One region of the Methylobacterium sp. Leaf106 genome, then DNA from elsewhere that is predicted to be linked to it. Evidence: predicted binding sites of a transcription regulator. Region 1 holds the regulator's gene; each other region holds the start of a gene.
What was found. Region 1 encodes PhoB, which activates phosphate uptake and scavenging genes when phosphate is short. Its sites were predicted from a motif close to TGTCATNNANCTGTCAT; they were not measured.
Positions count from the first base shown of each region.

Region 2: a site for PhoB is predicted at 5,930-5,946, ahead of ASF34_RS05975 (DUF1045 domain-containing protein). Genes of this name have one in related genera too.
Region 3: a site for PhoB is predicted at 4,943-4,959, ahead of ASF34_RS03575 (UDP-2,3-diacylglucosamine diphosphatase). Genes of this name have one in related genera too.
Region 4: a site for PhoB is predicted at 4,152-4,168, ahead of ASF34_RS14390 (ceramide glucosyltransferase). Genes of this name have one in related genera too.

Region 1 is NZ_LMNB01000012.1:627,716-635,469, reverse strand. It holds gene ASF34_RS23090 (hypothetical protein) at 1-84, opposite strand, end outside; gene ASF34_RS10705 (hypothetical protein) at 290-535, shown strand; gene ASF34_RS10700 (calcium-binding protein) at 895-3,819, shown strand; gene phoB (phosphate regulon transcriptional regulator PhoB) at 4,042-4,743, opposite strand; gene phoU (phosphate signaling complex protein PhoU) at 4,834-5,559, opposite strand; gene pstB (phosphate ABC transporter ATP-binding protein PstB) at 5,652-6,470, opposite strand; gene pstA (phosphate ABC transporter permease PstA) at 6,517-7,413, opposite strand; gene pstC (phosphate ABC transporter permease subunit PstC) at 7,433-7,754, opposite strand, start outside.
Region 2 is NZ_LMNB01000004.1:89,285-97,038, reverse strand. It holds gene ASF34_RS06005 (hypothetical protein) at 1-15, opposite strand, end outside; tRNA gene ASF34_RS06000 (tRNA-Ile) at 334-409, shown strand; gene ASF34_RS05990 (ATP-binding protein) at 854-4,018, opposite strand; gene ASF34_RS05985 (hypothetical protein) at 4,015-4,725, opposite strand; gene ASF34_RS05980 (endonuclease domain-containing protein) at 4,739-5,755, opposite strand; gene ASF34_RS05975 (DUF1045 domain-containing protein) at 6,001-6,666, shown strand; gene ASF34_RS05970 (DapH/DapD/GlmU-related protein) at 6,678-7,304, shown strand; gene phnC (phosphonate ABC transporter ATP-binding protein) at 7,397-7,754, shown strand, end outside.
Region 3 is NZ_LMNB01000001.1:717,031-724,784, forward strand. It holds gene ASF34_RS03550 (malate--CoA ligase subunit beta) at 1-197, opposite strand, end outside; gene fchA (methenyltetrahydrofolate cyclohydrolase) at 378-1,019, opposite strand; gene ASF34_RS03560 (NADP-dependent methylenetetrahydromethanopterin/methylenetetrahydrofolate dehydrogenase) at 1,023-1,886, opposite strand; gene ASF34_RS03565 (D-2-hydroxyacid dehydrogenase) at 2,117-3,055, opposite strand; gene ASF34_RS03570 (aminotransferase class V-fold PLP-dependent enzyme) at 3,164-4,372, opposite strand; gene ASF34_RS03575 (UDP-2,3-diacylglucosamine diphosphatase) at 5,006-5,833, shown strand; gene ASF34_RS03580 (glycosyltransferase family 4 protein) at 5,830-6,900, shown strand; gene ASF34_RS03585 (ribonuclease HII) at 7,020-7,646, shown strand; gene ASF34_RS03590 (PA0069 family radical SAM protein) at 7,633-7,754, opposite strand, start outside.
Region 4 is NZ_LMNB01000023.1:560,854-568,607, reverse strand. It holds gene ASF34_RS14410 (efflux RND transporter periplasmic adaptor subunit) at 1-837, opposite strand, end outside; gene ASF34_RS14405 (efflux RND transporter periplasmic adaptor subunit) at 834-1,952, opposite strand; gene ASF34_RS14400 (TetR/AcrR family transcriptional regulator) at 2,054-2,647, shown strand; gene ASF34_RS22810 (hypothetical protein) at 2,758-3,039, opposite strand; gene ASF34_RS14395 (histone deacetylase family protein) at 3,175-4,074, opposite strand; gene ASF34_RS14390 (ceramide glucosyltransferase) at 4,237-5,397, shown strand; gene eat (ethanolamine permease) at 5,494-6,870, shown strand; gene ASF34_RS14380 (glutamine amidotransferase-related protein) at 7,146-7,754, shown strand, end outside.

The DNA.
Region 1 (7,754 bases):
GGTCAGGCGATCGGCGACGAAGGCCACCAGGGAGATGTTGGCGGCAGCGGCGACGGCGACGGCGGTGAGAATGAGAGCGGTCATATCGGTGTTCCTCGGGGCGATGCGTTTGCGTTGCAGCATGTATGACAGCCTCCCCGCCTTGCTGGTATACCAAACGCCAAATACCACTCATGCAGCCCGCGCATGGAATGCACACTATCCTGCGAAGCCCTGCATTTAACGCACTATGATGCATGTCGGGCAGCACGCCCGATCCACCCTTCTCCTGCCCGAAGGTCCCGGCCCGATGCCCCGCCCCACCTCAGCCGTCCTCGCCCTTCTGCTCGCGGCATGGTCCTTCGACGCACGAGCACAGGATGCGAACCGGGTGCGTGCGATGAACGCGGTGAGCGACCTGTCGCGGGCGCACCGCGAGCAGACGGAGACGCTCCGGCGTATGGAGACGGTCCAGCGCGACCGGGCCAGAGCGGATGACAGGACCCGGCGCAACGCCGAGCGGGACAGCCGTTCGATGCGACGCTTCGACCGCTGAGCCGGCGTCGACGGGAAGTCTCCGCCCTCCCCCGCACCCTCCAGCCGTGGGAAGCCGACGGATGGTCCCGACCTGAGGGTCAGAGCCGGGTGGCGAGGGGACCCTGACGTTTCGGCCCGAAGCCGACGTTTCGCCTCCGACGCGAGAATCCTGAGACATCCGATTGCGGAAGTTTTCAAAGCCGACGCTCGTGCATCTCGCCGGCGCGGGGACAGACTAAACAGCAACATCGTAGCGACACGCGACGCGATGAGACGCTGCGCCAAGGGTTTCGGTCACCTGGATAGCGTCCGCCCCTATGCGGAAGGTCGAAAAATGGTCAATTGCCCTTAGAATTTTTTACCGAGGGGAAACTTACAATGGGCAACGGAAAGACGCTTGGCTATTTCGGCGATGTTCTGACAATCGCTAATACAGCCGTCAATCTGATTGGCATGATTCCCGGCCTCGAAATTCCAAGCGAGTTAAAGGCGGTCTTTGGCGAAGAAGAGGATCCGACGCAGGCATTTCTTGAAGGAATGGATCAGAAGCTCGATTTGCTTTCTCGGCAAGGCGATGAAATCCTCGCGGAAATCAATCAGCTCGGTGAAGGTATCAATTACGATAATAAGATGGAGATTTCGTCGCTTGCTCAGGCGTCGAAATCACATCTCGACCAATACATGAATACGAGCCCCTCCGATCCAAAGCACGCTGATTATCGATCCCTGGCGATCGATAAATCGACCGATGCGCTCTCCATGGCGATCGAGTTCGCCGGGAAGCCGGGTGCCGACGCCGGGCTCGTCATGCCAGCCCTCCTGTCTGCGCTCGCCGCTCGGATCAACGTCATTCGCGAGATCGAAGACGGCGCGACATCGGGTGACTTCAAGGAGACACTGAATGCGGGAATCAATGCACTGCATGAAACAGTCGCCTCGTATAAGAATGAAGTTTTAGAATTTGCAAAACATTCCGATCAGGACAAAATCGGTGCCAAAGTCTATTTAATCAATGGCAATGTTCTCCTCGATGTTTGGTACGATAACGGTGAGGCGGGCGGCCTTCGAACATACCAGCAGGAAATTGTGATTGGTGCGCAAGGATCGGCGGACCATAAACTCATGGACACTGCCTTGACGCCCGCGGTACCAATCCCAGGCGCCCCCGGACACTATTATGACCGCGATATAACAAATTACGACGTTATAAAAAGTCTTTTTACGAGCCGCGGATTGGAACAACAATTCAACGATAAGGAAAACAGCTGGCTGAATGAGTATTTTTACCCACAAAAAGGGGTCACAAACCTTGAAAAGGCCGTCGATACCCTGCGACAGCTGACGAGCGGCCAGCACAAGTTCGATGTCGCCGACTCGATCGGGAGGACGATCGAGATCGATCACCCGACATATGACAAGGCGCCCAACACGCTGGAAGGTTACGCCGGCAACGATACGCTTATCGGGGGTGATGGCAACGACACGCTCAAGGGCGGCGGTGGCAACATCGATTATACGGTCTTCGGCGCCAATGGTGACGGCCACGATACCCTCTACGGCAAGGGTGGCGACGACATCATGCTCGGCGGCACCGGCAACGATGTGCTCGACGGTGGTGCGGGCAACGACCGTCTCGATGGCGGCGCCGGCAGCGACACGGCGAGCTACAAGTCGGCGACCGTTGGCGTGACCGTCTCCCTCGATTTGCAGGGCTGGCAGGAGATCGTCCCCGAAAAGGTGACCGTGTTCCAACCGGACCCTTACCCCGGCGAGGGCCCCGGAGGCATCGTCACCCCCCCTCCCGTCATAACGACGATCCGGGCGGAAAAGGATCGCCTCCTGAGCATCGAGAACCTCGAAGGCAGCAGGTTCAACGACCGTCTCACGGGCAACGTCATGAGCAACACGATCCACGGCGGCGCCGGCAACGACGACATCGACGGTCATCTCGGTGCGGACCGGATGTACGGCGAGGCCGGCAACGACACCTACGTCGTCGATCAATCCGGCGATCGCGTCTTCGAAGCGAAGGATGCCGGGCAGGACACCGTCAAGACGAGCGTCAGCTACGTCCTCGCCGCCGGACAGGCGATCGAGACCCTGGCCACGGCGAAAGCGACGGGCACGGGCGCGATGAACCTCACCGGCAACGAGTTCGCTCAGGCGCTTGTCGGCAACAACGGCGCCAACCTCCTCGATGGCAAGGGCGGCGCCGACACGATGACCGGGTATGCGGGGAATGATACCTATGTCGTCGACAATGCCGGCGACGTTGTCGTCGAGGCGGCCGATCGCGGCATCGACGCCGTCCGCTCGTCCATCAGCTTGACCTTGGCGGCCAACGTCGAAAACCTCACGCTAGTCGGCACGGCTGCACTCAACGGCACCGGCAACGCTCTCGCCAACACTCTCACCGGCAATGCCGCCGCCAACCTCCTCGACGGCAAGGCCGGCGCCGACATCATGGCCGGCGGCGCGGGATCGGACACCTACATCGTCGACAATATCGGCGACAAAGCCGTCGAAGTGAGCGGCGGCGGTGACACCGACCTCGTCAAGGCATCCGTGTCCTTCTCGCTCGGGGGTTCCTACGTGGAACACCTGACGCTGACCGGCACCGAGAATCTCAGCGCCACCGGCAACTCGCTCGACAACGTCCTCAGGGGCAATGCCGGCGTCAACGTCCTCGACGGTAAGACGGGCGCGGACACGATGATCGGCGGTGCCGGCTCCGACACCTACATCGTCGACAACATTCGCGACAAAGCCGTGGAGGGGAGCGACGGCACCGGCATCGACCTCGTCAAGGCGTCGGTGTCCTTCTCGCTAGGGGGTTCCCACGTGGAGAACCTGACGCTGACTGGCACCGGCAACCTCAACGCCACCGGCAACACGCTCCTCAACGTGCTCAAGGGCAATGCCGGCGCCAACCATCTCGACGGTGGCCTCGGGGCGGATACGCTGACGGGTCTGGCGGGCGAGGATACCTTCGTGTTCAGCACGAAGCTCGGCGCGACCAATATCGACCACATCACCGATTTCTCGGCCGGGATCGACACGATCCAGCTCTCGAAGAGCATCTTCGCGGCGCTCTCGGCCGATGACCTCGCGGCGGCGTTCAAGGACCTGGGTGTGACCGGCGCGAAGATCGATGCGGACGACCGCATTCTCTACAATCGCGACACCGGTGCCCTGTCCTACGACGCCGATGGCAGCGGCACCACGGCCAAGGTGGTCCAGTTCGCCATCATCGACAACCACGATAAGGCGACGCTGACGCACCTCGATTTCCTGCTGGCGTAAGCGTCCCGACACGCCCTGGCCGAATGAGACTCATTCGGCCAGGGCTGCTCGGACGTTCAGGCCCCATGGTGCCCCCGAGATCATGCCGAAGCGGCCCGTAAAGAGTTCCGGGGTCGAACTCCCGGCCTCGTTGCCCGGTGGCAGCCCGCAGCCGCGGCGACCTCCCGTCGTCGAGATCCGGGCGCTCGTTCCAGGCGGAGCGGCGCGAAGCCGGACCCGCTCTCACTCGTCCGTCGAGAACATCTCGTCGAAGGAATAGCCGGAGCCGCGCACGGTACGGATCGGGTCGCTCTGGCGCGGGCGGTTGATGGCCTTGCGCAGGCGGCCCACATGCACGTCCACCGTGCGTTCGTCGATATAGACGTCGTGGCCCCAGACCCCGTCGAGGAGCTGCTCGCGCGAGAACACCCGGCCGGGGCTCTGCATCAGGAACTCGAGGAGCTTGAACTCGGTGGGGCCGAGATGGATCTCGCGGCCCTGGCGGCGGATGCGGTGGCTGACGCGGTCGAGTTCGATATTGCCGGCGATGAGCAGGTCCGCCACGTGGCTCGGCTTGGCCCGGCGCAGGAGCGCGCGGACCCGGGCGAGCAGTTCCGGCACCGAGAACGGCTTGACGATGTAATCGTCGGCGCCGGTGCCGAGGCCGCGGATGCGGTCGCCCTCCTCGCCGCGCGCCGTCAGCATGATGACCGGCAGCCGCTCGGTCTCGCGCCGGGCGCGGATGCGGCGGCACAACTCGATGCCGGAGAGACCGGGCATCATCCAGTCGAGGAGGACGAGGTCGGGAACCTGCTCCTGAAGGCGCAGATCGGCTTCGTCGCCGCGGGCGGCGGTGTCGACGACGAAGCCCTCCGCCTCGAGGTTGTAGCGGAGGAGAAGGGTGAGGGCCTCCTCGTCCTCGACGATCAGGATGCGCGTACTCATGCGGGTGTTTTCAGGGTGAGGGCGGCCGTCCCGTCACGCACGGGACGGCCGCGCGACGATCGTGCCGGAATGGCCCGACCGGAGGGACGGTCAGGCGCTGGCGGGCAACGACACGGTGGCGTAGTTCGATGCGTCGTTCTTCGGGCGATCCTGTTCGGCCAGTTCGTTCGTGCCGGTGACGAGGTAGTGGATCGTCTCGGCGATGTTGGTGGTGTGGTCGCCGATCCGCTCGATGTTCTTGGCGCAGAACAGCAGGTGCGTGCAGAACGAGATGTTGCGCGGGTCTTCCATCATGTAGGTCAGCAATTCGCGGAAGAGCGAGTTGTAGAGTGCGTCGATGGCGTCGTCACGCTCCCAGACGTCGAGGGCGGCCTTCACGTCCTGGCTCGCATAGGCGTCGAGGACGTCCTTCAGCTGCTCCTGCACCAGGTCGCCCATGTGCTGGACGGCGATGACGATCTTCTGCGGCTGGATCTGCTCGGCGATGGCCACCACGCGCTTGGCGACGTTCTTGGAGAGGTCGCCGATCCGCTCGAGATCGTTCGAGACGCGGATGGCCGAGACCGTCTCGCGCAGGTCGATGGCGAGGGGCTGACGCTTGGCGATGAGCAGGATCGCCCGCTCCTCGATCTCGTGCTGGAGGGCGTCGAGGCGCTTGTCGGCGCCGATCACCGCCTGGGCCAGGGGCACGTCCCGGCGCACCAGGGCGTTGCCGGAATCGGTCATCATCTTCTCGGCGATCCCGCCCATCTCGGAAATCGAGCGGCGCAGGTTTTCCAGTTCCGTATCGTAGGAACTGACGATGTGGTTGGGCATGCTCGCACTCCTCGACCGAGGCCGCCTCGGGCGGCCTGCATCGCGTAGGATCGGGATCGGGTCCGGTGCCGCGGAACGCGGCCCCGGCGGGCTCAGCCGAAGCGGCCGGTGATGTAGTCCTGGGTCTGGCGCTTCTCGGGGTTCATGAAGATCCGCGTGGTGGGGCCGAACTCCACAAGCTCGCCGAGATACATGAACGCCGTGAACTGCGAGATGCGTGCCGCCTGCTGCATGTTGTGCGTGACGATGACGATCGTGAACTCGGAGCGCAGCTGCTCGATCAGTTCCTCGATGCGGCCCGTGGAGATCGGGTCGAGGGCCGAGGTCGGCTCGTCGAACAGGATCACCTCGGGACGCTGGGCCACGGTGCGGGCGATGCAGAGGCGCTGCTGCTGGCCGCCGGAAAGGCCCATGCCGGACTGCTTGAGCTTGTCCTTAACCTCGTCCCAGAGGGCGGCCTTGCGCAGGGATTCCTCGACGCGGACGTCGAGATCGGCCTTGGGCAGCTTCTCGTAGAGGCGCAGGCCGAAGGCGACGTTGTCGTAGATCGACATGGGGAACGGCGTCGGCTTCTGGAACACCATGCCGATGCGCGAGCGCAGCTCGTTGAGATCGACCTTGGCGTCGAGGACGTTCTGGCCGTCGAGGAGGATCTGCCCCTCGGCGCGCTGCTCGGGGTAGAGGCTGTAGATCCGGTTGAAGGTGCGCAGGAGGGTCGACTTCCCGCAGCCGGACGGGCCGATCAGCGCGGTGACCTGGCGGTCGTGGAAGTTGAGGTTGACCGACTTCAGGCCGTGGAACGAGCCGTAATAGAAGTTCAGGTCCTTCACGGCGATGCGCACGGGGGCCTGCTCGTCGGCCTTGTGACGGCCGGTCAGCTGAGCTTGCGTGATCGCGGGAGCGGCGTTCATCGGGTGCGTGTCCTTGTCGAGGGCTGGATGGGACGGGGGCGCGGGGTCAGCGCGCCCGCTCGCTCTTGATGACGAAGCGGGCCACGATCGAGAGGGCGAGGATCGTGGCGGTGATGAGGAGGGCGCCGGCCCAGGCGAGCTGCTGCCAGTTCGAGTAGGGCGAGAGGGCGAACTGGTAGATCATCACCGGAAGGTTCGGGATGCCGCCCATGAGGTTGGGCGAGAACCAGCTGTTGTTGTTGAGCGCGGTGAAGAGCAGCGGCGCGGTCTCGCCGGCGATGCGGGCGAGCGCCAGGATGATGCCGGTGACGATGCCGGCGCTGGCACCGCGCCAGGTGATGCTCTTGATGACGATGGAGGGCGGTGCGCCCAAAGCCGCGCCGGCCTCGCGGAGCGTCGAGGGCACGAGGCGCAGCATGTCCTCGGTGGTGCGCACGATCACCGGGGTGGCGATGATGGCCAGCGCCACGCCGCCGGCCCATCCCGAATAGGTCCCCATCGGCCGCACCATCAGGGTGTAGACGAACAGGCCGATCAGGATCGAGGGCGCCGAGAGCAGGATGTCGTTGAGGAAGCGGATCACGTCGGCGAGCTTCGAGTTGCGGCCGTACTCGGCAAGATAGGTGCCGGCCATGACGCCCACCGGCGTCGCGATGACGATGCCGATGAAGGTCAGGACCACGCTGCCGAGGATGGCGTTGGCGATGCCGCCGCCTTCCGATCCGGGGCCGGGGGTCGGTTCGCTGAAGAGCAGCGGCGAGAAGCCCTTCACGCCCTCGACGATGAGCATGAGGAGGATCGAGCCCAGCACGACGATGCCGATAAGCGTCGCCACGGTGCTTCCGACGATGAGCAGCTTGTCCGCCACGCGGCGGCTCGACCGGACGCGGCTGGCCTTGAGCGGCGGCGCTGCGTTGGTGGTGAGGGTGTTCACGGCGTCCATGGTTCGGGCTCCAGAGGGCTCAGGCGACCTTCACGCGCCGGACGAGCAGGCGTGCGACGATCAGGACGACGAAGGTGATGACGAAGAGGATGCAGCCCAGCGCCATCAGCGAGTTGAGCTGCAGGCCGTCGGCCTCGTTGAACTCGTTGGCGATGCGCGAGGCGATGGTGGAGCCGGGATCGAAGATCGAGCCGGACAGGCGGTTGGCGTTGCCGATGACGAAGGTCACCGCCATGGTCTCGCCGAGCGCGCGGCCGAGGCCGAGCATCACCGCGCCGATGATCGACACGGACGCCTGCGGCACGAGCACGTGGCGGACCACCTCCCAGGTGGTGCAGCCG
Region 2 (7,754 bases), on a different contig from region 1:
GATCGTGCGGCCCATCGGCTCCTCAATCGGGTCGACAGACCCCTTGTCCAACAGCGGAACGATCGTCGGCATAGGGTTAACATGAGCTTAACGCGAAGACGACCTTGCCCTTTGGGCTCCCCCGGTATGACCCGGCACCGCTGTGCCTCACCATCGAGTGGGAGCGTCTTGCGAGGGGGAGCGTCTTGCACGTCCTACGCCGGGCGGCCCGGAACGGGTTCCAGACGCCTCGCCTGCACAAAACCGGATCGGGGAAATCGGCGACAATGCGTAAGGTTCGAACGCGCAGCCGCTGGACGAAGGCCCCTCTTTCCTTCTACGGGATGAGGCGCAGGGCCTGTAGCTCAATGGTTAGAGCCGACCGCTCATAACGGTCTGGTTGCAGGTTCGAGTCCTGCCGGGCCCACCACTCACTCCCCGCGAACGACGGAAATTCGCGTGTTGCGGGAGACGTGCGCAGTCTCAAGGATTTAGCGAACGGTTGCCGTTGGGGACGCTTCTCCGAGGCGGTGCACTTTTGACCTCCTGACAATTACCGCGGGATTGCGCCGGCGGCAGCAGACCCGCTGCCCGACCATGTCAGTGCCCATCCTCATGATCGACGTGAGGCTCCATGCGCTGCTCGAGGCTGCAGCCGACATGCACGAGCGGCTGATTGGCCCTCCTGCCGGGCTGAACACCGGAGGCGCGAAGGCACTGTTCGCCGAACTCCGCAAACCTGCCCAGCTTCCGCAAAAGGACGATGGCTCCCAGCCGGTCGGCCTTCTCAAAGTTCTGATGCGCGCGAGGCGCACCATGCGAGTGGCACCGTGCCCCCGCTTCGATGCCCGGCCGGCGCATGGCAGCCGCGGGATCATGCGAAGGCGATCGATCGCCTGGCTATCGTCACGACCTGATCGGGGGTCGGCGGGTTGGCCGGATGGTGGCTCAGGCACAATGGTGTGCGCAGCTTTGCCGGCTTCCCCGATCCCTCGGTGGCGAAGTAGAATTCGCCCGCGCCGAGTTTGCCGATGTCGCTGGCCACGCCGCCGCTCGCCGCCATGATCTCCTGGGCTGCGGCGATGGTCGCGGGTGCGCTCTGGCGGCCGAAGAACTGCGTCGTGCAGTTCGAGACGATTTGGTTGTGCAGGCCCTTGGGCACCTGGGTCGCGACGACCATGCCCAGCCCGTACTTGCGTCCTTGCGCCACGAGCTTGATGCCGCTGCCGAGACTCGGACAGGCTCTTTGCGACGGCAGGAAGGTCTGCGCCTCGTCCACGACGTAGAGCATGCCGCGCGGGCTCGGATGCGTCTTGATCCAGCCGAACAACGTCATCTGCAAGCGATTTACGAAGTCCTCCCGCGCCGCCTCCGAGGCGAGACCGGCGAGGTTGATCACCGAGATGCGGGTGCGCGCCGGGTCGGAGCCGAAGAACAGGACCTGCGGGTCGAGCACGCTGCCCCTGGCTTTCAGGAGCGGGTTCGTGGCCACGGCCGCGTGCAGCTCGTCGGCCATCCCGGCGGCGATCCTGGTCGCGCCGCCGATCTCGCTCACGCCGTCCGGCAGGTCGGCGAGCAAGGCGGTGAAGTCCGCGAGGCCGCCGCCGCCACGCTCGGCGAAGAGGCGCAACGCGTCGGCCAGCACGCCGCGCTGGATCGTCTTCCTCGCACCGGCGAGGGGCCCCACGGTCTCGGCCGCCATCTCGACGGCTTGTCCCCGTTCGTCGGCGTCCTCGCCGAGTCCCGAGAAGTCCGGCAGGACGGACAGAAACAGCGGATTGCCGGCGGAGACCCCGGGCGTCCAGACCACCACCTCGACGCGCTCGGCGTAGCGGGCGGCCTTGTCGGCATCCTCCGGGGTGAAGGCCGTCGGCCGCTCGGGCCAGGAATCGCCGAGCCGCGACAGGTCGTTGTTCGGATCGACCACGATGGCGGGGATGCCGGCGAGCGCGGCCTCCTCGACCAGCCGGCGCACCAACACCGTCTTGCCCGAGCCGGAGCCGGCGATGATGGACGTGTGCCGCGGCAGCAGCCGCAGCGGAAGCGTCACCGGCGGCGCGTCCGGCGTGAGGCGATGACCGACCGGGATGGCGTCGGGCAATACGGTCGGAGCGGGCTTGGAAGGAGCCGTCGGGGGCTTTGCCGCGTCCGGGTTCTCCCTCGGCATCCGCACCACGGAAGTCGCACTCGTGTCGACGGTCCCGGTGGAGTCCGTCCCGTCCGCGAGGACGGGGATGTCGGCTCCTCCCGACTCCGCCAGGCCGGCCTGGCGAAAGAAGGCGGTGGCGCGCACGAACCTGTGCGCCCGCAGCCAAGCCTCGAACCGGTCCTGCCGCCCCTCCTCGGCGGAGCTCGCGTGCAGGTCGCGCAAGGCGACGAAGGTGCGCAGGTCGTCTTCCACCGGGTCGATCAGCACGCCCTTCGCCGCGAGGAAGGCGTCGAACAACTGCTTCGTCTTGGCGCCGCCGGGCACCGGGGCACGGCGCACGATCACCAGGCTTCGGTCGGGCATGCGTGCCGAGATGCCGGAGGCGGTCAGCGCGGCACGCAGGCGCGCCTGGAAGGCGATGGCGTTCGGCTGTAGCAAGGCACGGTAGCACACATGCCGTTCGTGGTCGTTCCGGTCTCGGTCGATCAGGATCAGCCGGCCGTGCAGAGGCGGGATCTTCTGGTCGGGTTCGCCCTTGCTCGCCACGTCGAGCGCATCGTCCGGATCGTCCTCGAGCGCGTAGAGGTCGAAGGCCGTGCGCAGGATCTCCCCGAGGGCCGCCTCCTCGTCGAGCAAACCGGCGATGTCGGCGTTGCGCTTGGCCCGGTCGAGGTCGAACACGGCGTCGGCGGTCGCGTCACGCGTATGCCCGTCAGGGGCCTGGACGAGGCTGTCACACACGGTGACGGCGCCTCGCGCGAGGCAATCGCGCCGGAAGGCGTCGCAGCGCATCAGGAGTGTGCGCGGCATCATGCCGGAGCGGGCCGAGTCCGCGATCGCGGCGTCGCTGTAAGGCCAGGTCGGATACGGGGGCTCGAATCCCGCTTCCGCGTAGGCCGGGGCAAGCCGGGCGCGGATCAGCGCCGACGCCGCGGTCCGGTCGTTCATGCCCTGCAGCAGGACGGGCGTCACGTATCGCTGCAGCAGCGGCGTCAGCGCCCGCTCCTCCAGCCGCTCCCAGGAGTTCTGGAGGCAGGTGATGACCGTCATGCCGCGGTGACGGACATCGTGGAGTTCGAGCAGGCCGGAGGCGAGCACCTCCGCCAGCCCCTGCCTTCCCTCGAACTCGTCCTGTCCGACAAAATGGCCGGCGTCGATCACACCGTCGATCTGGTCGACGGCGACCAGGATCGGACCGCTCAGGCTCATGATCCACGACATGCCCTCGACGAGTTCCTTCGGCGTGGGCGGCGGGCGGAGAAACCCAAGTTCGGCGCGGGCGACCGGGTCGGCGTCGTAGCCCTGCAGCCATGCATGGGCGAGGCCCACGGCGCCGAAATCGTTCGAGCGCAGCAGACACAGGGCGCGGAACACGTCCTGGTGCTTGAGCGCGCTCCCCATGTCGACGCTCATCAACGCCTTGACGAGGAGGACGACGATCTTGCGCGTGTCGACGTCGGGGGTGTTGAATGCCTCCTCCACATGCCTTTCGACCTTGAACTGGCGCGCCACCCCGGCCAGCACGGCGTCGGATTGGCGCCGGCCGTCCGGCATCTGATGCAGCATGGCGGTGAGGAAGCTCAGCGCGGCGCTGCGCCAGAACTCCGACAGGCCGAGGACGTCGAGCATCACGAACCAGCTGCCCGAGCGCCAGGCCTCCCGTCTGAGTTGCCCGACGAGATGCGTCTTGCCGACGCCCGACGGGCCGATGAGCACGCGCCCCATCGCGCGGGAGGCAGAACCGGGCGCCTCCCTGTGCAGATCCGCGATGATCCCGGGCGGGAGCGCATCGTTCGGGCCGCCGGTCGGCTCCACGTCGAGCCACACGCTGTCGAGGGTGCGCACCCAATCGAAATCGACCCGGCGCAGGGCGTCGAGGGCGTCGCTCATGACTGGATCCAAATGAAGTGGAACGGTTCGCCCGCCGGGCTGAACGCCGCTTCGCGCTCATCGGCGGAGAGCGACTTCGGATCGCTGAGCTGGCTCAGCCGCGCCGTCGGATCACCGGCCAGGATGGCCGCGAGCCCGGCATCGACGGTGGCGCGGTCGAGTTCGCTCAGATGCGCGCGCAGCGCGCTGAGGCGCACGGCCTGTGCCTTCTGCCCCTCCGTGAGCGCGAGATAGGCGGCCTCGATGCGGGCGCGCACCTGCTTCTTCGTGAGCTTCCTTGGCTTTGCCGAACCCGGTGGTGCCGCCTTTGCGGTGCGGCTGCGTGTGGGCTTTGCAGGGAGGGACTCGGCAGAGGGGGACTCGGCAGGACGTGGCCCGGGCGTCGCCGGCGTGCCGATGAGGCCGGCCAGCGTCTCGCCGGTCGTGGCGAGATGCCGGTCGATCCGCTCCAGCCAGTCCTGCAGGACGCGGAAATTCGCAGGGAGCGGGTCGCGCAGGTGCTGGCCTGCCCAGTTCCAGCCCCCGTCCGTGACGGTCAGCCGGATGGAGCGACCCTGCTTCTCCTCGGAGAGGTACCGGCCGGAGACCAATGCCCTGCGATCGGCGGCGTCGACCTTGGGCACGACCTCGCTCTGCAGGGCACTGCCGTGCTTGCCCAGCAGGCACCAAAGGATCAGCGCCTGCTTCGGCGTCGGCGTCTGGCTCATCGGATCGAACCCCTCATGTCGCGTCTATCGGTAGGCTGCGGAGCCGGACGACGGAGCGGATCTTCTCGATGGCCCGTCGAAGATCGGCCTCGACCTGCTCGTTGGTGATCCGCAGCACGAGGTAGCCCGCCGTCAGCAGGGTATAGTCCCGGTGGCGGTCGTCGGCGTATCTCGCAGCGCTGCGGTGCTCGGGTCCGTCGAGTTCCACCACGATGCGGTGCGCGCGGCAGAGCAGGTCGACCCGCGGCGGCTGCCCCCAGCCGCCGACGGGCACGGGTTCGTTGCAGCAGAACAGACCGCGCAGTTCGGCGTCCTGCTGCAGGGCCGTCTCCACCCGCTGCTCGATCGCGCTGGCGGGATGGGCCTTCGAACGCGGCGGGAGGAAGCGCTCGGCGACCGAAGGACGCTCGCCCGCGATCTCGCAGGCGCCGTAGAGGATGCGATCGTAGGGGGTGGAATCGGGCGGCCAAGCCGGCAGCGCCATGACGATGGCCGCACCATGGCCCATGCACCATTCCAGGGCCTCGATCACCGGCGCGGCGCGGGCCGGCGATGCGGGATTGATCTCGCCGATCAGGACGACGCCGGACGGGTCGATCGCGTGCAGCAGCTGAACGAGCTGGATTTCCCGCGCGGCTTCGCGGAACCGGGGTGGGTGGCCGGCGCCGGCCCGCCGCCGTGCCGCCCTGAGCCAGGGACCGGATACGATCGGATCGAAAGAGTGATCCGTGTCCGCGAGGCCGCCGTCATCCCGCCCATGCCAATGCGGCCAGCGGCTGAGCGCGAGATCGGCGAGATCGTCGAGGAGGCGGTCGAGCACCGCCGCACCGGTTCGCAGATCGTCGGTGACGAGCAGGAACGCGCCGCGGGCGTGATCGTCATCGGCGGTGAGGGCTTGGGCGATGCCGTCGCAACCGATGTCGACGACGACGAGCCGACGGCCCGGCGCCAGCCGGAAGACCCGTTCGGCGAGTTCGGTCCGCTCCAGGCGCGGCCTCGCCCTGTCGCTAAAGGCGGCAGCCGTTTTCACGATGAGAGACTTACGCTGAGACTGTGCATCGCGCGTCGGGTCGTCCTCGATCTCCTGTCGTCGGTCAAGGTTGCAGACCAGCACAGGTTGTCCTTCTTGGCTACCCGACCGCCCATGTGACGAAGTATCAGGCCTGGCAGGCCACGGCGGACCTCTCTTCTTCGGCATCCGGCCTGTCATATCACCGTCCGGGCGACGACCTATGAGGTCTTCGGCCCGTCGCGCGCAGCCGAGGAAAAGCTCCTTTGGACGACCTTGCCCGATACGCCCTGTATTTCACCCCTGCTCCGAGTTCGGCGCTCGCCGCCTTCGGCGACGCGATCCTGGGAGCCGGCCCGGCGCCCGGTCCTGACGCGCTCCGGGCCATCCTCGCGGCCAACACGGCCGAGCCGCGCGTCTACGGGTTCCACGCCACCCTGAAGGCGCCGATGCGCCTCGCCCCGGACGCGACCGAAGCCGATCTCCTCCATGCGGCCGCGGCCCTGGCGGCGCACCGGAGCCCCCTGTCCGTCGGCCCACTGCGGGTCGCCGGCCTCGGGGATTTCATGGCCCTGGTGCCGGAGGCGCCCCCGCCCTCTCTCGGCCTCTTCGCGGCCGAGTGCGTTTGCGCCCTCGATCCGTTGCGCGCGCCCCTCACCCCCTCTGAGCGCGCCCGCCGCCGCCCCGAGCGCCTCGATCCCCGGGGCCGGGCGCTGCTGGAGCGCTGGGGCTACCCGCACGTGTTCGAGACGTTCCGCTTCCACATGACCCTGACCGGCCGCCTTGCCCCGGAAGAGCGCGCGACCGCTCTGCCCCTGCTGGCCGAGGCCGCCGCGGACCTGCCCGACCTGGTGATCGATGCGGTGAGCGTCGTCGTCCAGGACGGCACGGCGCCGTTCCGCCTCCTGCGCCGCCTGCCCTTCTCGCCCTGAAGGAAACCCCGATGGTCTCCGATCGCCTCGGCCTCGAACCGGCCGTCCACCCGACCGCCGAACTCTCCCGGTGCCGCCTCGGCCGCTACACCGAGGTCGGCGCCCGCACGCGCCTCAGCGAGACGAGCCTCGACGACTATTCCTACATCGTCGAGGACGGGCAGGTGAATTACACGACCATCGGCAAGTTCTGCTCCATCGCCTCGCATGTGCGGATCAACCCCGGCAACCACCCGATGGAGCGGGCCTCCCAATCCCATTTCACTTACCGGGCCAGCGCCTACTGGCCGGGCGAGGAGGACGAGCCGGCCTTCTTCGCCCGGCGCCGCGCCCTACCCGTCACCATCGGCCACGATGTCTGGATCGGTCATGGCGCCGTCATCCTGCCCGGTCGCAGTATCGGCACCGGGGCGGTGGTCGGGGCGGGCACGATCCTGACGCGGGATGTCGCGCCCTACACCATCGTGGTCGGTAACCCCGGCCGCGTCGTGCGTCGCCGGTTCCCGGAGGCGGTCGCCGAGCGCCTGCAGGCGCTGGCCTGGTGGGACTGGGACCATGCGCGCCTTCGCCGGGCACTGCCGGACTTCCGCTCCCTGTCGATCGAAGCTTTCCTGGAGCGTCACGAGGGCGAGGCATAATAGTTCCAACAATTGGTTAGCCGGAGAATAGTCATTCTTCTGTCGTGCAGAGTAGGTCTACCGGCGTTCGACATGAAACACTGGACCCCCGCATGCTGATCCTCGAAGGTCTCGCCCGCCATTACGGCGACCGCCGCGCGGTAGACGGCGTTTCCATCGCCATTCCCCGCGGCCAGTTCGTCGGCGTCATCGGGCGCTCGGGCGCCGGCAAGTCGAGCCTGCTGCGGATGATCAACCGCCTCGCCGAGCCGACGGGCGGCCGCATCCTGTTCGACGGCCTCGACGTCACGGCCCTGCGTGGCCGCGACCTGCGGCGCTGGCGGGCGCGCTGTGCGATGATCTTCCAGCAGTTCCACCTCGTCGGTCGCCTCGACGTGCTGAGCAACGTGCTGATGGGCCGGCTCTCGGAGGTTCCCCGGCATCGCTCCCTGTTCAAGCTCTGGTCCGAGC
Region 3 (7,754 bases), on a different contig from region 1:
TAGGTCCGGCACAGCTTGATGCCGCCGGCCTTGCCGCGCGCACCGGCATGGATCTGGGCCTTCACCGCCCAGAACGAGCCACCGAGCTCGGTGGCGGCGTAGACTGCCTGGTCGGGGCTGAAGGCCACCGCGCCTTTGGGAACCGCGACGCCGAATCCGGCGAGCAGCTCCTTGGCTTGATACTCATGCACGTCCATGTGCGTTCTCCTCGGCGTTTTTCCCTGGGACAGACACTCTCGTAAATTTCACTTCACGGAAAGAGCTTCTGTTGTAATATTTTTTTACATTCTCTTTCACTCCGCCTTTAACGGCGGACGGAATGTATTTTTTAGACGAAAAGGCCGGCTGAGTTTGCTCTCGCCGGCCTGTCGTTGGTCTTAGTTCACCTTGGCCTTCACGACCTCGTAGATCTTCTCGTTCAATGGTCCTGCTGGCCCAAGCAACTCTTCGAGTTGCTTCAGTCGCTCATCGGCAAATCCCCGATCGTCCAGGCCCTTGGCGTTGACATAGACGTTGAGCGCTGCGCTGCGCAGTCCGGCATGAGCGGAGAGAACCGCGACCCCGGCATCGGAGATGACGTTGAGGTTGCCCTTGTCGGCCACGGCCTCGGCGAGGTCGATGACCTCGCGGCAGGCACGGCAGCAGGCGAGCGGCACGTCGGTGGCGACCTTGAGGGCCTCTTGGATTCTGGCGGCACGGGCCACCTTCTCCTCGTCGGTGCCCTTCGGCAGGCCGTAGGCTCCCATCACGGCGTCGAAAGCCTCGACATCGTCGGCGATCATTCCGGTGAGTTCGGCCCGGAGCGCTTCGGACTTGTCGAGGATCTCCTTCAGCTCGCCCTCCACCTCGACGTACTTCTTCTTTCCGATGGTGAGGTTGCACACCATGCTGAGGAGCGCGGCGCCCATGGCACCGGAGATGGCGGCGGCTCCGCCGCCTCCGGGGGTCGGGGCCGAGCTCGCGAGCCCGTCAAGGAAGCTCTGGATGGTTTCGTTGGCGGGCGACGTCTTCTCGCTCATGGGTCAGGCCATCGTCTTGGCGAGGGCATAGATCTCCTCGGCGTCGAAGACCTTCTCGGCGCTGTCGAAGAGCTGGCCGACGCAGGCGCGGTGCAGCTTCAGCTTCAGGCCGCCGATGCCGAGGGCCCCGAACACCTTCTTGCCGTGGCGCTCCTTACCCTTGTCCATGGCGTCGATGCCGCCGAAGCCGAGGGGCGGCTGGGCGTTGTAGTCGGCGATGAACTCGATGCTTGCCTCGTCCTTCCAGTCGGCTTCGGCAAGAAGCTCGAGGCCGATGGCGCCGGCTGAGAAAACGAGGTTCTGGCCCTTGACGATGGCGGCGCGCGAGGCGGCGTCCGGCGTCGCGGCGGCGCTGATCTCGACCTTGAAACGCTTGTTGATGGAATCGGCTGCGGCCTGTGCCTTGTCCAGCGAACGACCGCAGAGGACGACGGTGGCGCCTTCCTGCGCAAGGAGCGCTGCCGAGCGCATGCCCACCGGACCGGTGCCGGCGAGCACGACGGCCTTCTTGCCCTGGAGCGATCCGGCGGCCTTCTGAACCAGCGCGACGCCGGCGGCGGCGGTGGTGTTCGAGCCGTTCGAATCGAGCATGATCGACACGCGGAAGGGGCCGAAGAAGCGCTTCTTCACCGCCTCGAACACGGCTTCGCCGGCCGCCATGCTGCCGCCGCCGACGAAGATCGCCGTGGATTTCTTCTCGGAACCCCCGCGGGTGTAAATCGTGCCGTCCACCAGCGCGCCGACGTTGTCGGGCGTCACGTTGCCGTAGCCGGTGATGCGATCGGCCCCGCCGTCATAACCAACGACCACATCGAACACGCTCGGAACGGTATCGGTATCGAATTGGAACAGCAGCTTCTTCGTCATGTCGTTTCCTCTGCCCGCGTCGCTGCGCGGTTATCGTATGATTGGCGAGACTGCGATGAGCCGCGCGATGGTGTGCTCCGACATTCCGCAGTGTCGGCGGCCCGTCATCCAAACACCCCGGCGGCACAGCCTCGATCAGCGCCCGGCGATTTGGATTTCGGGCTCCGCTCCACGGCCCCGGAGGGACGTCTTCGTCTCCGAGCCGGGTCTCCACGTATGGAGCCCGATCCTCACACCACGTTCTGCGGCTTGCCCGCAACATAGGCCTCGACGTTGTCCACGAGCTGGTCGGCCAGGATCTGCATGGCCTCCTTGCTCGCCCAGGCCACGTGCGGCGTGACGATGAGGTTGGGCAGGTCGAGCTCGCACAGGATGTTGCCGTTCTTGGGCGGCTCGGTCATCACCACATCGAATCCGGCGCCACCGATCGTGCCGGCCTTCAGGGCCTCGGCAAGAGCCTCCTCATCGACGAGGCCGCCACGCGCCGTGTTGATCAGGATGGCGTGTTTCTTCATCTTGGCCAGCTGCTCGGCGCCGATCATGTTCCGGGTCTCCGGCGTCAGCGGCGCATGCAGGGTGATGACGTCGGATTCGGTCAGGATCGTCTCGAAATCCACGAGGCCTTCCTGCGGGAACACGTCGTAGGCGATGACCTTCATGCCGAGCGCTTCCGCCCGCTTGGCGATGGACTTGCCGAGCGCGCCATAGCCGACGATGCCCAGCGTCGAGCCGGCGATGTCGTGGATCGGATAATCGAAGTAGCAGAACTGGGTGGACTTCGCCCAATCGCCCCGGCGCACGGAGTTCGCGTAGGGCACGATGGCGCGCCGCAGGGCGAACATCAGGCCGATCACGTGCTCGGGCACGGTGTTGAAGGCGTAGTTGCGGATATTGACGACCGTGATGCCGAGTTCCTTGGCGACGGCCTTGTCGACGACATCGGTGCCGGTGGCGGCCACGGCGATGAGCTTGAGGTCGGGGAGCTGCTTCAACGTCTCGGCGCGCATGGGCACCTTGTTGATCAGCGCGATCTCGGCCCCCTTCAGGCGCTCGACGATCTCCTCCGGCGTCCAGGTGGAGTCGTACTCGGTATATTCGTGCGGGAAATTGAACTCACGCACCTTGGCGTCGAGGGATTCACGATCGAGGAAGACGATTTTGTGCGCCATTGGAACCCTCAAGCGACGTTCCGCGCCGAGCGCGACGTTACGCGATACACGCTTCTATAGACGATGCCCCGGGGCCGGCGAGATGCCGGCCCCGGGAAACAGCTTCGATCAGGACTTGGCGAGGGGGTTCTCACGCAGGTAGCTGGAGGCGGCGGCGACGCCGGAGCCCGGCTGCACCTTCACGCCGTTGTCGAGCATGGCCATTTCCGCGCCGGCGATGGCGCCGAGAAGCGAGAGCTCGTTCAAGTCACCCACGTGGCCGATGCGGAACACCTTGCCGGCCACCTGGCTCAGACCCGCGCCGAGGGCGAGGTTGTAGCGCACGAAGGCGTGCTTGATGATCGCGGCGGCGTCGACACCCTCGGGGACGAGGATGGCCGTCACCGTGTCCGAGTTCCACTTGGCTTCCTTGGCGCAGGTCTTGAGACCCCAGGCCGCCACGGCCTGGCGGGTCGCCTCGGCGAGTACGGCATGGCGGTGGTAGACGTTCTCGAGACCTTCTTCCCGCAGGCAGGCGAGTGCCTCGCGCAGGCCGTAGAGAAGCGGCAGGGCGGGGGTGTAGGGGAAGTAGCCGGCGCCGTTCTGCTTCTGATGGTCGGCCCAGTCGAAGTAGACATGCGCGAGACGGTCGTTCGGGCCCGACGAGGACTCGGCGGCCTTGAGCGCCTTCTGGCTGACGCAGATCACGCCGAGGCCGGCGGGGAGCATCAGGCCCTTCTGCGAGCCGGCGATGGCGCAATCGACCTTCCACTCGTCGGCGTAGAACGGCAGCGAGCCGATCGAGGACACGCCATCGACGAAGAGAAGTGCCGGGTGGCCGGCCGCGTCGATCGCCTTGCGCACGGCACCGATGTCGCTGGTGACGCCGGTGGCGGTCTCGTTATGGACCGTCATGACGGCCTTGATCTCGTGGTTCGTGTCGGCGCGCAGGGCCTCCTCGATCCGCTGCGGGTTCGCACCCGTGCCCCACTCTTCTTCCTGAACGATCACGTTCAGGCCCAGACGCTGGGCCATGTCGATCCACAGGTGGCTGAACTGGCCGAAGCGCGAGGTCAGCACCGTGTCGCCGCGATGCAGGGTGTTGGTCAGTGCCGATTCCCAGATGCCGGTACCCGAGGCCGGGAACAGGAAGATCGTGCCCTCGGTCGAGCCGAACACGGCCTTGGTCTCTTCGAACAGGGGCTTGGTCAGCGTCGGGAAATCCACCGAACGGTGATCCTCGGAGGGAACGATCATCGCCCGCTGGACGCGGTCGGGGATGTTCGTGGGGCCCGGAACGAACAGATGGTTCCGACCCGGCCGTCTCGTTGCCGCCATGTTGTGTCTCCGGTTCTTCTTCGGTTCGCGCGCACGCATCGTGCGACGCTGGGATCGAATACGGTGGTCCGAGGTCGCGATCCGGCCTGATGGGCAGCCGGGACGGTTCCTAAGCTTCGGGAAAGAAACGGCGGCGCTGCCAGGAGGCCCGGCTGCCGCGCGTCCGTCTGGAGGAGAAGGCACGGTCCACGATCGTCGGCGGAAGGCGCGAGGCCCGCCTCGTGCCATCACCGATGACTGCGAGTTCCGGAGCGCTCGACGTGACTGCCTTCGACTGGATCAAGCCTCTCTCCGTTGGCCGGGGCGCGCGAATACCGCACACTCCCAGGGCCTTGGACGTCGTTTCTCACCTCGTCGGCAACCTTGATTCCGCCTCGCATGGGCTCCGGACACGCGCTTTCCAGCGCGATCCGGTGGGTCACCTTGATCGGGACTATGCCGGGGTTCGCCACCGAAGGAAAACGCAAAAAACTTCCCGGCCACTCAAAAAATTTGTCGCGCAGTGCAACATCCGCGCGATGCGGTTGAAGTAGTCGCATTGCAAGGCGAGCCACGGGGCGAGACAGCGCACGTCATCAAACTGATACGGGAATCCGGTTTGGCTCAATGCACCGAAGCCGTTCGGAGTGGGTCGTGGGCGAAGATACAGAGAAGACGATCCGCGTGAGGACGCTCTTCCTGTCCGATATGCATCTGGGCACGAAGGGCTGTCAGGCAGGATTGTTGCTGGAATTCCTGCGGGATTACGATGCCGACGAGATCTACCTCGTCGGCGACATCGTGGACGGGTGGCAGCTCAAATCGGGCTGGTTCTGGCCGCAGAGCCACAACGACGTGGTGCAGAAACTGCTGCGCAAAGTGCGCAAGGGCTCGACGCTGATCTACATCCCCGGCAACCACGACGAGTTCCTGCGCGATTATCTCGGCATGACGTTCGGCGGGATCGAGGTGGTGGACGACCGGATCCACGTCGCCGCGGACGGCAAGCGCTACCTCGTCATCCATGGCGACCAGTTCGACATGGTCGTGCGGCATGCCAAATGGATCGCCTTCCTGGGCGACGGGGCCTACACGTTCGCGCTCTTCATCAACACGCATCTGAACACGATCCGGCGTCGCCTCGGCCTCGCCTATTGGTCGCTGTCGGCCTGGGCGAAGCTGAAGGTGAAGAACGCCGTCAATTTCATCGGAAAGTTCGAGGAGTTGCTCAGCGCGGAGGCCAAGCGCGTGGGCGCGGACGGTGTCATCTGTGGACACATCCACCATGCCGCGCACCGGCAGATCGCCGGGCTGACCTATCTGAACACCGGGGATTGGGTGGAATCCTGCACCGCCATCGTCGAGCATTACGACGGCACCATGGAGGTGCTGCATTACCCGAGCGTGTTGCGGGCGCGGGCCGCCGCGGAAGAAGCGGAGCGCAGCGCGGTCACCGTCGGTCCGGCGCGGGCTGTCGCGTGAGGCTGTTGATCGCCACCGATGCGTGGCACCCGCAGGTCAACGGGGTCGTCCGCTCTCTCGAGAACATGGCGGCGGCGGGCCAGGAGCTCGGCTTCGAGACCGTGTTCCTGACCCATCAGGACTTCGCCTCGGTGCCGCTTCCGGGATATCCGGAGATTCGGCTGTCTTATGCGACCAAGGGCAAAATCGCGCGCCTATGGTCGGATCTCGCCCCGACTCATGTCCATGTGGCCACCGAGGGGACCGTCGGTTACGCGACCCGGCGCTATTGTCTCGCCCATGGTCGCCCTTTCACCACAAGCTATCACACGCGCTTTCCCGAATACCTCGCCGCCCGTGCGCCCGTTCCCGAAAGCTGGAGCTACGCCTGGCTGCGGCGCTTTCACGGCGCGGCGAGCGGGACGATGGTCTCGACCCCTTCCCTCGAGCGTGACCTCGCCTCACGCGGATTCGGCAACCTGATGCGCTGGACGCGGGGGGTCGATACGGACCTCTTTCGCCCCGCTGGGCCGGATGACGTCCCGCCCGATGCCCTGGTCGGATTGTCCGGACCGTTCTTTCTCTTCGTCGGCCGGCTGGCGGTGGAGAAGAACGTCTCGGCCTTCCTCGATCTCGACCTGCCGGGTACCAAAATCGTGGTCGGAGACGGCCCTGACCGGGCACGCCTCGCCGGCCTGTATCCAAAGGCCCGCTTCCTCGGCACCCTGACCGGCGCGGCGCTCGCCCGCATCTACGCGGCAGCGGACGTCTTCGTGTTCCCGAGCCTCACCGACACGTTCGGCATCGTCCTGCTCGAAGCCCTCGCCTGCGGCGTTCCCGTGGCGGCCTATCCGGTCACAGGCCCCCTCGACGTCATCGGCGGAACCGGTGCCGGAATCCTCGGACCCGACCTGCGCGAGGCGGCGCTCGCCGCCCTGTCGATCCCCCGCGAGCGCTGCCGCGCAGAGGCCCTGCGCTACACCTGGGGCGAGAGCGCGCGCCAGTTCTTCACCAACATTTCGCTGGCTCACGGCACAGGTCTTCCCACGCCCCGGCGCCGGGCGTTCCGGGCGGCAGCTGCGGTGTAGCCCGAAGCCGTGGCGATGACCTTCCGGCCTCCTCGTCCAGAGAGTTCGGCCACGCTCACACACGTTTCTCACCCAAATCCCAGTGACCGGTCTTTGGGTGAGGTATATCCAATGGTCCAATGACCAAACCATTCGCCGACCCCGTCGCCAGCACCCTCCCCGCGCTCATCGGCTGCGACGAGGTCGGGCGCGGTGCCCTGTGCGGCCCCGTGGTCGTGGCGGCGGTCTGGTTCAATCCTGCCGTGTTCCCGGCCTCCGTGCTGGCCTGCCTCGACGACAGCAAGAAGCTCGACCGGGCAACGCGCGAGCGCCTGACGCCTCTGATTCGCGAACATGCCGAGGTGGCGGTGGCGGCCGGGTCACGGCAACTCGTGGACCGGATCAACGTCCGCGCGGCGACCCTCGACGCCATGCGGCGAGCGGTGGAGAAGCTCGGCCTCGAAGCGCCCGTGGCCGTGGATGGGCGCGATGCCATCCCCGGCCTGTCCCTGCCGTGCCGGGCGGTGATCGGCGGCGATCGGCTGGTGCCCCAGATCGCGGCGGCCTCCATCGTCGCCAAGACCTTGCGGGACGATCTCATGCGGGTTCTGGCCGGCCGTCATCCGGCCTATGCCTGGGATCGCAATGTTGGCTATGGCACCGCGGCTCATCTCGCCGGTTTGGCGAGCCTCGGCCGCTCCGCGCATCACCGGGTGAGCTTCACCAAGCGTTTCGCTTCCTTCCCCGCTGTCGTCACAACAGGCTGAGCTGTGCCCCGGACGCCGCTGTAGGATCGAAGAGATCCGTGCGCAGGGAGATGCGCTCATCGGCATAGCGGAGGCGTTGCTTCGCCAGCCGCATGCGCTGGGCGATGA
Region 4 (7,754 bases), on a different contig from region 1:
GAGCCCGACCGTGATGGTGGAGCCGAGGCGGAACGCCTCCGGCGGGTTGAGCAGCGTCATCCGAATGCGCCGGGTGCGGGTCTTCTGGTCGGCGAAGGGCGAGATCTCGCGGACTTTGCCCGTCGCCGTCACGTCGGGGGCGCTCTGGAGCGCCACGGTGAAGACCGCGTCCTTCGGCATGGCGCCCACGAGATCCTCGGGGATGTCGACCACCGCCTCGCGCTCCTCGGGCCGGGCCAGGGTCGCCACCGCCTGCCCGGCCGAGAGGACCTGCCCCACCTCCGCGCTGCGGACGGTGACGACGCCGTCGAAATCCGCATGCAGCTCGGTATAGCCCATCTGGTCACGGGCCTTCTGCAGGTTGGCCTGGGCCTGGGCGAGACGGGCTTGGGCGGTGTCGCGGCTCGCAACGGCGCTGTCGAGCCGTGCCTGGCTGACATTGCCGTTGGCGATCAACCGCCGCTGCCGCAGCTCCGTGGCGTTGGCATTCTCCGCCTGCGCCGTGGCATCGGCGAGCTCCGCCTCGGCGCGGGTGAGAGCGAAGCGGGTGACGATGGGGTCGAGGGCGGCGATGCGCTGGCCCTTCTTGACGACGTCCCCCATCGTCACGTCGCGGGCGATCATACGGCCCGCGATCTGGAACCCGATCTCCGATTGATATCGGGGGGCCACGAACCCGGCGAAGGGCCCGAACACGATGGTGTCGACGGGCTTGGCCTCCGTATAGAGCACGGGCCGCACCGGCGGCGGTCCGGCCTCTTCCTCCGCGCCATGGCAGGCGCCGAGGCCGGACAGGGCCACCCCGATCAGGGCGAGGCGGATGCCGGAGCGGATCATCGGGCGATCTCCTCGGCGACGGCGACGGTCTGGCCCGGCCGGAGGAACTGGATGCCGGCGACGACCACCTCCTCGCCCGGCTCGACACCGCCGGACAGGGCGATGGTGTTGGGCGAATACCGGTCGATGGTCACGTTGCGCGGGGCGACCTTGCCGCTGGCCGGATCGCGCACCCACACGGCGGGGCCGTTCTCCCAGCGGTAGAGCGAGGACCAGGGCAGGACGATGGCCGTCTGCGGCCTGAACTTGCCGGTGCCGATGACGATGGCCCCGAGGGACATGGCGGCGGGCGTGTCCTTCAAGCCGACCTTGACCCGCACGGTGCCGGAGGCGGCGTCCACGCTCGGCGAGATTTCCCGCACCGTGCCGACGGTCCGCACCTTCGGGTCCGCCTGGAGGGTGATCTCCACCTGCTTGCTCTCGGGCGGGGTCGCCAGCACCGCCTCGAACACGTTGAACACCGCGTCGCGCGGCCCGTCCTCGGCCATGGTGAGAACGGTCTGTCCGGCCTGGACCACCTGGCCCACCTCGAAGCTGCGGCTGAGCACGATGCCGTCCACGCCCGCCTTCAGGTCGGTATAGGAGAACTGCTCCTGCGCCGTGCCCAGGGCCGCCTTGGCGGATTCCACCGAGGCCTGGGTCGTGCGGAGCTGCTGCTCGGCGTCGTCATAGCTCGGCCGCGTGGTGTATCCGCTGGAGAGCAGCATCTCCTGGCGCTTGAAATTGACCTTGGCCTGGGTCAGCAGCGCCTCGGCGGAGGTCAGCGCGGCCTGCGCGTTGTTGAGGTTGGCCCGCTGCTCCTGCGGATCGAGCTTGGCCAGAACTTGGTCGGCGGTGACGTGATCGCCCACTTCCACCAGACGCACGGCGATTTTGCCGTTGTTGCGGAAGGCCACGTTCACCTGCGACTGGGCCTGGATGTCGCCGGTGAAGACGAGATCGGCCGCGATGGTGCTGCGCTCGGCCTTCGCCGTGCGGACGGTGGCGAGGTTCTTTTTCGAGGAAGTCGGGCCGGGTTGGGCAGTTTCGTCCTTCGCCTGCGCCGGGAAGCAGGCCAGGGCGGCGAAGCCGAGGCAGGCCACCGTCCGGGCGCCTCGGTACCGTCGAATGGACATGGTCGGACCAGACACTGTGACCCCATCCCGCAAAAGCTCTATCGAAGCGCCTGTCTATCGGTTATCTTACCGACCGTCCAGACGGTTTTTAGGGTGTGAACATGGCGAAGCCGCGCACACGGCGGGAGGATCGGCCGAGCGTCATCCTCGATGCGGCCGAAAGCCTGATCCGTCGCGCGGGCACGCGCACCCTGACCATCGACGCGGTGGCGGCCGAGGCGGGCCTGAGCAAGGGCGGGGTCCTCCACCATTTCTCCTCGAAGGAAGCGCTCATCACGGCCATGGCCGAGCGCAAGCTGAAGGAGGTCAAGGAGGGCATTGCCAAGCTCGAAGCGGAGCAGGTGCCGGGCCCCTCGGCCCTCCCCCTCGCGCTGATCGCCCATGCGAGGCAGGTCTATGCGGAGGAAGAGGGGTTCCCGCGGGCCTTCCTCCTGGCCTCGGCGGAGAATCCCGAGGCCTTCGCCGGATTCAACGCCTTCCTCAGCGAGCGGCTCGCCGCCCTGGAAAAGATCGAGACCTGTCCGGGAATCGGTGCGGCATTGGTTTTCTCGACGCTGGGGCTGCTGATCTCCCGGACGCTGGGCTTCCATTCCATGGAGGGCGCGCAGTTGGAGCGGCTCTTCGACGGTCTCGAAAAGGTGGCACGCTGCGTGACCGAAGGCGAGATCCCGCCGGAAGCGTGCGGGACGCCTTGATCCGCGAGGGCATACCCATTCAGACACCAGCTTTTATGCACCTCGCACATAATAGTGCGAAGTAGTGCGAAGAAACGTCGCGCAGCGCGCTACGGAATATAAATACCTTTCTATTCGCATTTCCAAAGATATGTGCCGCCCTTTTCAGCCATGGTGGCTGAGCATGACTTCATAATTTCATGACCCATATACCTTGCCTTCATAAATCCCGTCAGTTTGTTGCTGCTTTCTTTTATCAATGTGACATCAGATACGGTTAAGCCGGCATTTTTCTCAAATTCTTCTTTAATATTTTTCTTTGCAGCAACAATATCTGCATCGCTAAATCCTTGATTGCAGCCGCCAAGCGCAAGGGACGCAATTAATACAACCGAGCAATAGATGATGCGCATGTTCATTCGCCGATGCTTAATCCATACCGATCGCGCGTATGGATACCCCCGGCAGCATGGCAGAGGGCAAATGCTCAAGATAGGCAGACTCGCCAAGGGCGGCCGCCTTATCGACAACCGATTGCAACCGGGGGTTCACGCGAGGGCGGCCATGGCCTGGAAGACGAGGGCGTGGCGGGCGGCCAGGGCGTCGATATCGGTGGCATAGCCGCCGCCGATCACCGCCACGAGGGGAATGCGGCGCCGGCGCGCTTCTCCCACGACGAAGCGATCCCGTGCGGCGAGGCCCGCATCGGTGAGGGCCAAGCGACCGAGCCTGTCGTCCACGTGCGGATCGACCCCGGCATTGTAGAACACGATGTCCGGCGAGAGCCCGTCGAGGAGGCCCGGCAGATACGCGCCGAGGACGGCGGCGTAGGCCGCGTCGTCGACGCCGTCGACGAGGCCCACATCGAGGTCGCCGGGGATCTTGCGTGTCGGATAGTTCTTCTCGGCGTGGATCGAGAAGGTGAACAGGTCCGGCGAGCCGGCGAGGCAATCGGCGGTGCCGTCGCCCTGATGCACGTCGCAATCGACCACCAGCGCCCGGCGGATCGTGCCCTCGTCCTGGAGCGCCAGGGCGGCGACCGCGACGTCGTTGAACACGCAGAAGCCTGCGCCGGTCTCCCGCCGCGCATGGTGGCTGCCGCCGGCGGCGCTGCCGGCGAGGCCATGGACCAGCGCGAGCCGCGCCGCCGCGAGGGTGCCGCCGGCGGAGGCACAGGAGCGGGCGACGACGCTCTCATCCACCGGAAGGCCGATCTCGCGCTCGATCTCCCGCGATACCGAACAGGACAGGACCGCATCGACGTAATTCGAGCGGTGCGCGCGCTTCAGGAGGGCCGCATCGGCGGGCTCCGGCCTGACGAAACCGGAAGGCGCGAGGCCGAGCTCCGCCAGCGTTTCGGCAAGGCGACCGTATTTCCGCATCGGGAACCGGTGCCCGTCCGGCAGGACGGCCTGATAGGCGGGGTGGACGACGATGGGTGGAATCATGTCGCGTCGGCGATCTGCCACGTCTCGGTCACACCGGCCTCTTCCCTGCGACGAGGAGCCGATCGACTCCGCATTGCTGTCATACGACTGAAACAGCCTGCCTGTTACGGCCTCGGGCAGGGGCTGGTTCCGTCAGGCGGCGGATGCCCGGAGGAGCACGGCATGATCGGCAGCATCGAGACCGGCGCGATCGTCGCGCTCTCGCTCTGTGCCGCGCTGACCCTGGTCAATTGTCTTAGCATCGCCATCGCCGCATGGCGCATCGGCCGCAACCGCGGCACGCCGAGCTTTCCCAGCGCCGCGCCGATCTCCCTCGTGCGCCCGGTCTGCGGTCTCGAAGCGTTCAGCGAGGAGATGCTGGAGCGCGGCTTCCATCTCGCCCACCCGGATTACGAGCTGATCTTCTGCGTCGCCGATGGCCGCGATCCCATCGTCCCGCTCCTGCACCGCCTGATGGCGGCCCATCCGGCGGTGCCGGCGCGGCTCATCGTCGGCGACGAGCGGATCAGCGACAATCCCAAGCTCAACAATTGCGTGCGGGGCTGGGAGGCGGCCCGCCACGACTGGGTGGTGCTCGCCGATTCCAACGTCCTGATGCCGCCGGACTACCTGCAGCGGCTGCAAGCCTCGTGGCGACCCGATACCGGCCTCGTCTGCTCCACGCCCATCGGCGCAAGGCCGCACGGCTTCTTCGCCGAACTGGAATGCGCCTTCCTCAATACGCTCCAGGCGCGTTGGCAATATACCGGCGAGAGCCTCGGCCTCGGCTTCGCTCAGGGCAAGAGCATGCTCTGGCACAAGCCGTTCCTCGACGGGCGGGGCGGCATCCGGGCGCTCGCCGCCGAGATCGCCGAGGATGCGGCGGCGACCAAGCTCGTGCGCGCGGCGGGCAAGCGGGTGCATCTCGTGGCCGCGCCCTTCGACCAGCCCCTCGGATTTCGGACGTTCCGCGAGGTCTGGTCGCGGCAGGTGCGCTGGGCGCGCCTGCGCCGGGTGACATTCCCGCATTTCTTCGCGCCCGAGATCGGCTCGGGCGCGGTGCTTCCCTTCGCCATCGCGGCTCTCGCGGTCCCGGACGCTCCGGTCCTGATCGGCGTCGTCGCCATGGCCATGCTCTGGTACGGGGCCGAATACGCGCTCGCCGCCCGCGCCGGGTGGCACCGCTCTCCCCGGCTCCTCCTTGCCTTCCTCCTGCGCGACGCGATCCTCCCCGTCATGTGGGCGAGCGCCTGGATGCAGAGCGCCATCGTCTGGCGCGGCAACGCCATGGACATCCGCCCCAAGGAGACGCCCCGCCTGCGCACCCGCGCCACGGCGGCGTGAGGCCGGATACGGGCTTCGCACGCCCTATTTCTCTTGCGGCAAAACTCTTGCTTGGCCATTCCCGACGGCAGCCTTCGCCGATGACGGGAACCCACCATGCAAAGCGAATCCACCGGCCTGCATAAGGGCCTGAACGCCTTCCATCTCTGGGGCATCGCCGTCGGCCTCGTGATCTCGGGCGAGTATTTCGGCTGGAGCTATGGCTGGGCCAGCGCCGGAACCCTCGGCTTCCTGGTGACGACGACCTTCATCGCCGCGATGTACGTCGCCTTCATCTTCAGCTTCACCGAGCTCACCACGGCCATCCCGCAGGCCGGCGGCCCCTTCGCCTATAGCCGGCGCGCCTTCGGACCCATCGGCGGCTGCATCGCCGGCTATGCGACGTTGATCGAATTCGTCTTCGCGCCCCCCGCCATAGCGCTGGCCATCGGCGCCTATCTCAACGTCCAGTTTCCGGGCCTCGACCCGAAACACGCGGCGCTCGGCGCCTACCTGATCTTCATGACCCTCAACATCGTCGGCGTGCAGATCGCCGCCACGTTCGAACTGTTCGTGACCATCCTGGCGGTGGCCGAATTGCTGGTCTTCATGGGCGTCGTCGCCCCGGCCTTCAGCTTCTCCAATTTCGCCGCCCATGGCTGGGCCGGTGAATCCACATTCAGCCTCGCCGCAATCGGCGGCATGTTCGCGGCCATTCCCTTCGCCATCTGGTTCTTCCTCGCCATCGAGGGCGTCGCCATGGCGGCGGAAGAGGCCAAGGACCCCAAGCGCACGATCCCCATCGCCTACATCACCGGCGTGCTGACGCTCACCGTCCTCGCCTTCGGCGTGATGATCTTCGCCGGCGGCTCGGGTGACTGGCGCACCCTGAGCAACCTCAACGACCCGCTGCCCCAGGCCATGAAGACGGTGGTGGGCGAGTCGAGCGGCTGGCTGCACATGCTGGTCTGGCTCGGCCTGTTCGGCCTCGTGGCGTCGTTCCACGGCATCATCATGGGCTATTCGCGCCAGATCTTCGCCCTCGGCCGCGCCGGCTACCTGCCCGGTTTCCTCGCCAAGGTGCACCCCCGCTTCCAGACCCCGCACGTGGCGACGGTGGCCGGCGGACTCGTCGGCATCGCCGCCATCTACAGCGACAACCTCATCGAGATCGCGGGCCAGTCCCTCACCGCGAGCATCGTCACCATGGCGGTGTTCGGCGCGCTGGTGATGTACGGGATGAGCATGGCGGCCCTGTTCAAGCTGCGCCGCAGCGAGCCCGACCTCGCCCGTCCCTACCGGGCGCCGTTCTTCCCCGTCGCCCCCGCCTTCGCTCTGGCCATGGCCGGCATCTGCTTCATCGCCCTGGTCGTCTTCAATCCGATGATCTTCGCGATCTTCCTGGCCGTGATGGTGGTCGCGGTCGCCGCCTCGCATTTCCTGGCAAGGCCGGTGGCGGCTGCTCCCGTCACCACGCTCGATCCGGTCATCTGAGGAGCTAATCGAGACGTTTTTCCAAGACTTTACCTCATCCTGAGGCGCCGCGTAGCGGCCTCGAAGGAGCCTTCCAGGGATCGCTTTGGTTTCTGGAGGGCTCCTTCGAGGCCCTTTGCTCCAGCAAAGGGCACCTCAGGATGAGGCGGTCTGCTTGGACGATCGCCTTTGGCGGATGATCGACGTCGACATGAGTATTCGCTCAGAAATCCAATCAAGTAGGATCTGAGGGCATAGGGCTCGCATCGATCCCCTCTCTTGGCCATAAGGCGGCGATGAAGATTGGAATCATTGAGGCGGGCGCACCGCCCGCTCGCCTGGCCGAATCCTACCCGTCCTACGGCCGCATGGTGGAGAGGCTCCTCGGCGACCCTGCCGAGGTGACGATCCTCCCGGTGGCGGAGGGGCGGTTTCCCACCTCTCCCGAGGCGTTCGATGCGTTCGTCGTGACGGGATCGGCGGCGGGCGTCTATGACGACCTGCCGTGGATCGCGCCGCTCAAGAGCTTCCTGCGCGAGGTCGACGGGCGTGCCAAGCTCGTCGGGCTCTGCTTCGGACACCAGATCCTGGCGGCGGCCTTCGGCGGCACGGTGGAGAAATCGGCCAAGGGCTGGGGCATCGGCCTCCACACCTATGACGTCTTCGAACGCGCGGAATGGATGGACGAGGCGCGCCGCGTCTCGGTCCCGGCGATCCATCAGGATCAGGTCGTCGTTCCTCCGGCGGATGCCCGCATCCTCGGCGGCAACGCCTTCACGCCCTACGGCATCCTGTCCTACCCCGAACGACGGGCGATCTCGTTCCAGGTCCATCCGGAATTCGAGACCGATTACGCCACGGATCTGATTGCCGGGCACCAGCCCACGCTGCCCCACGACGAGGCG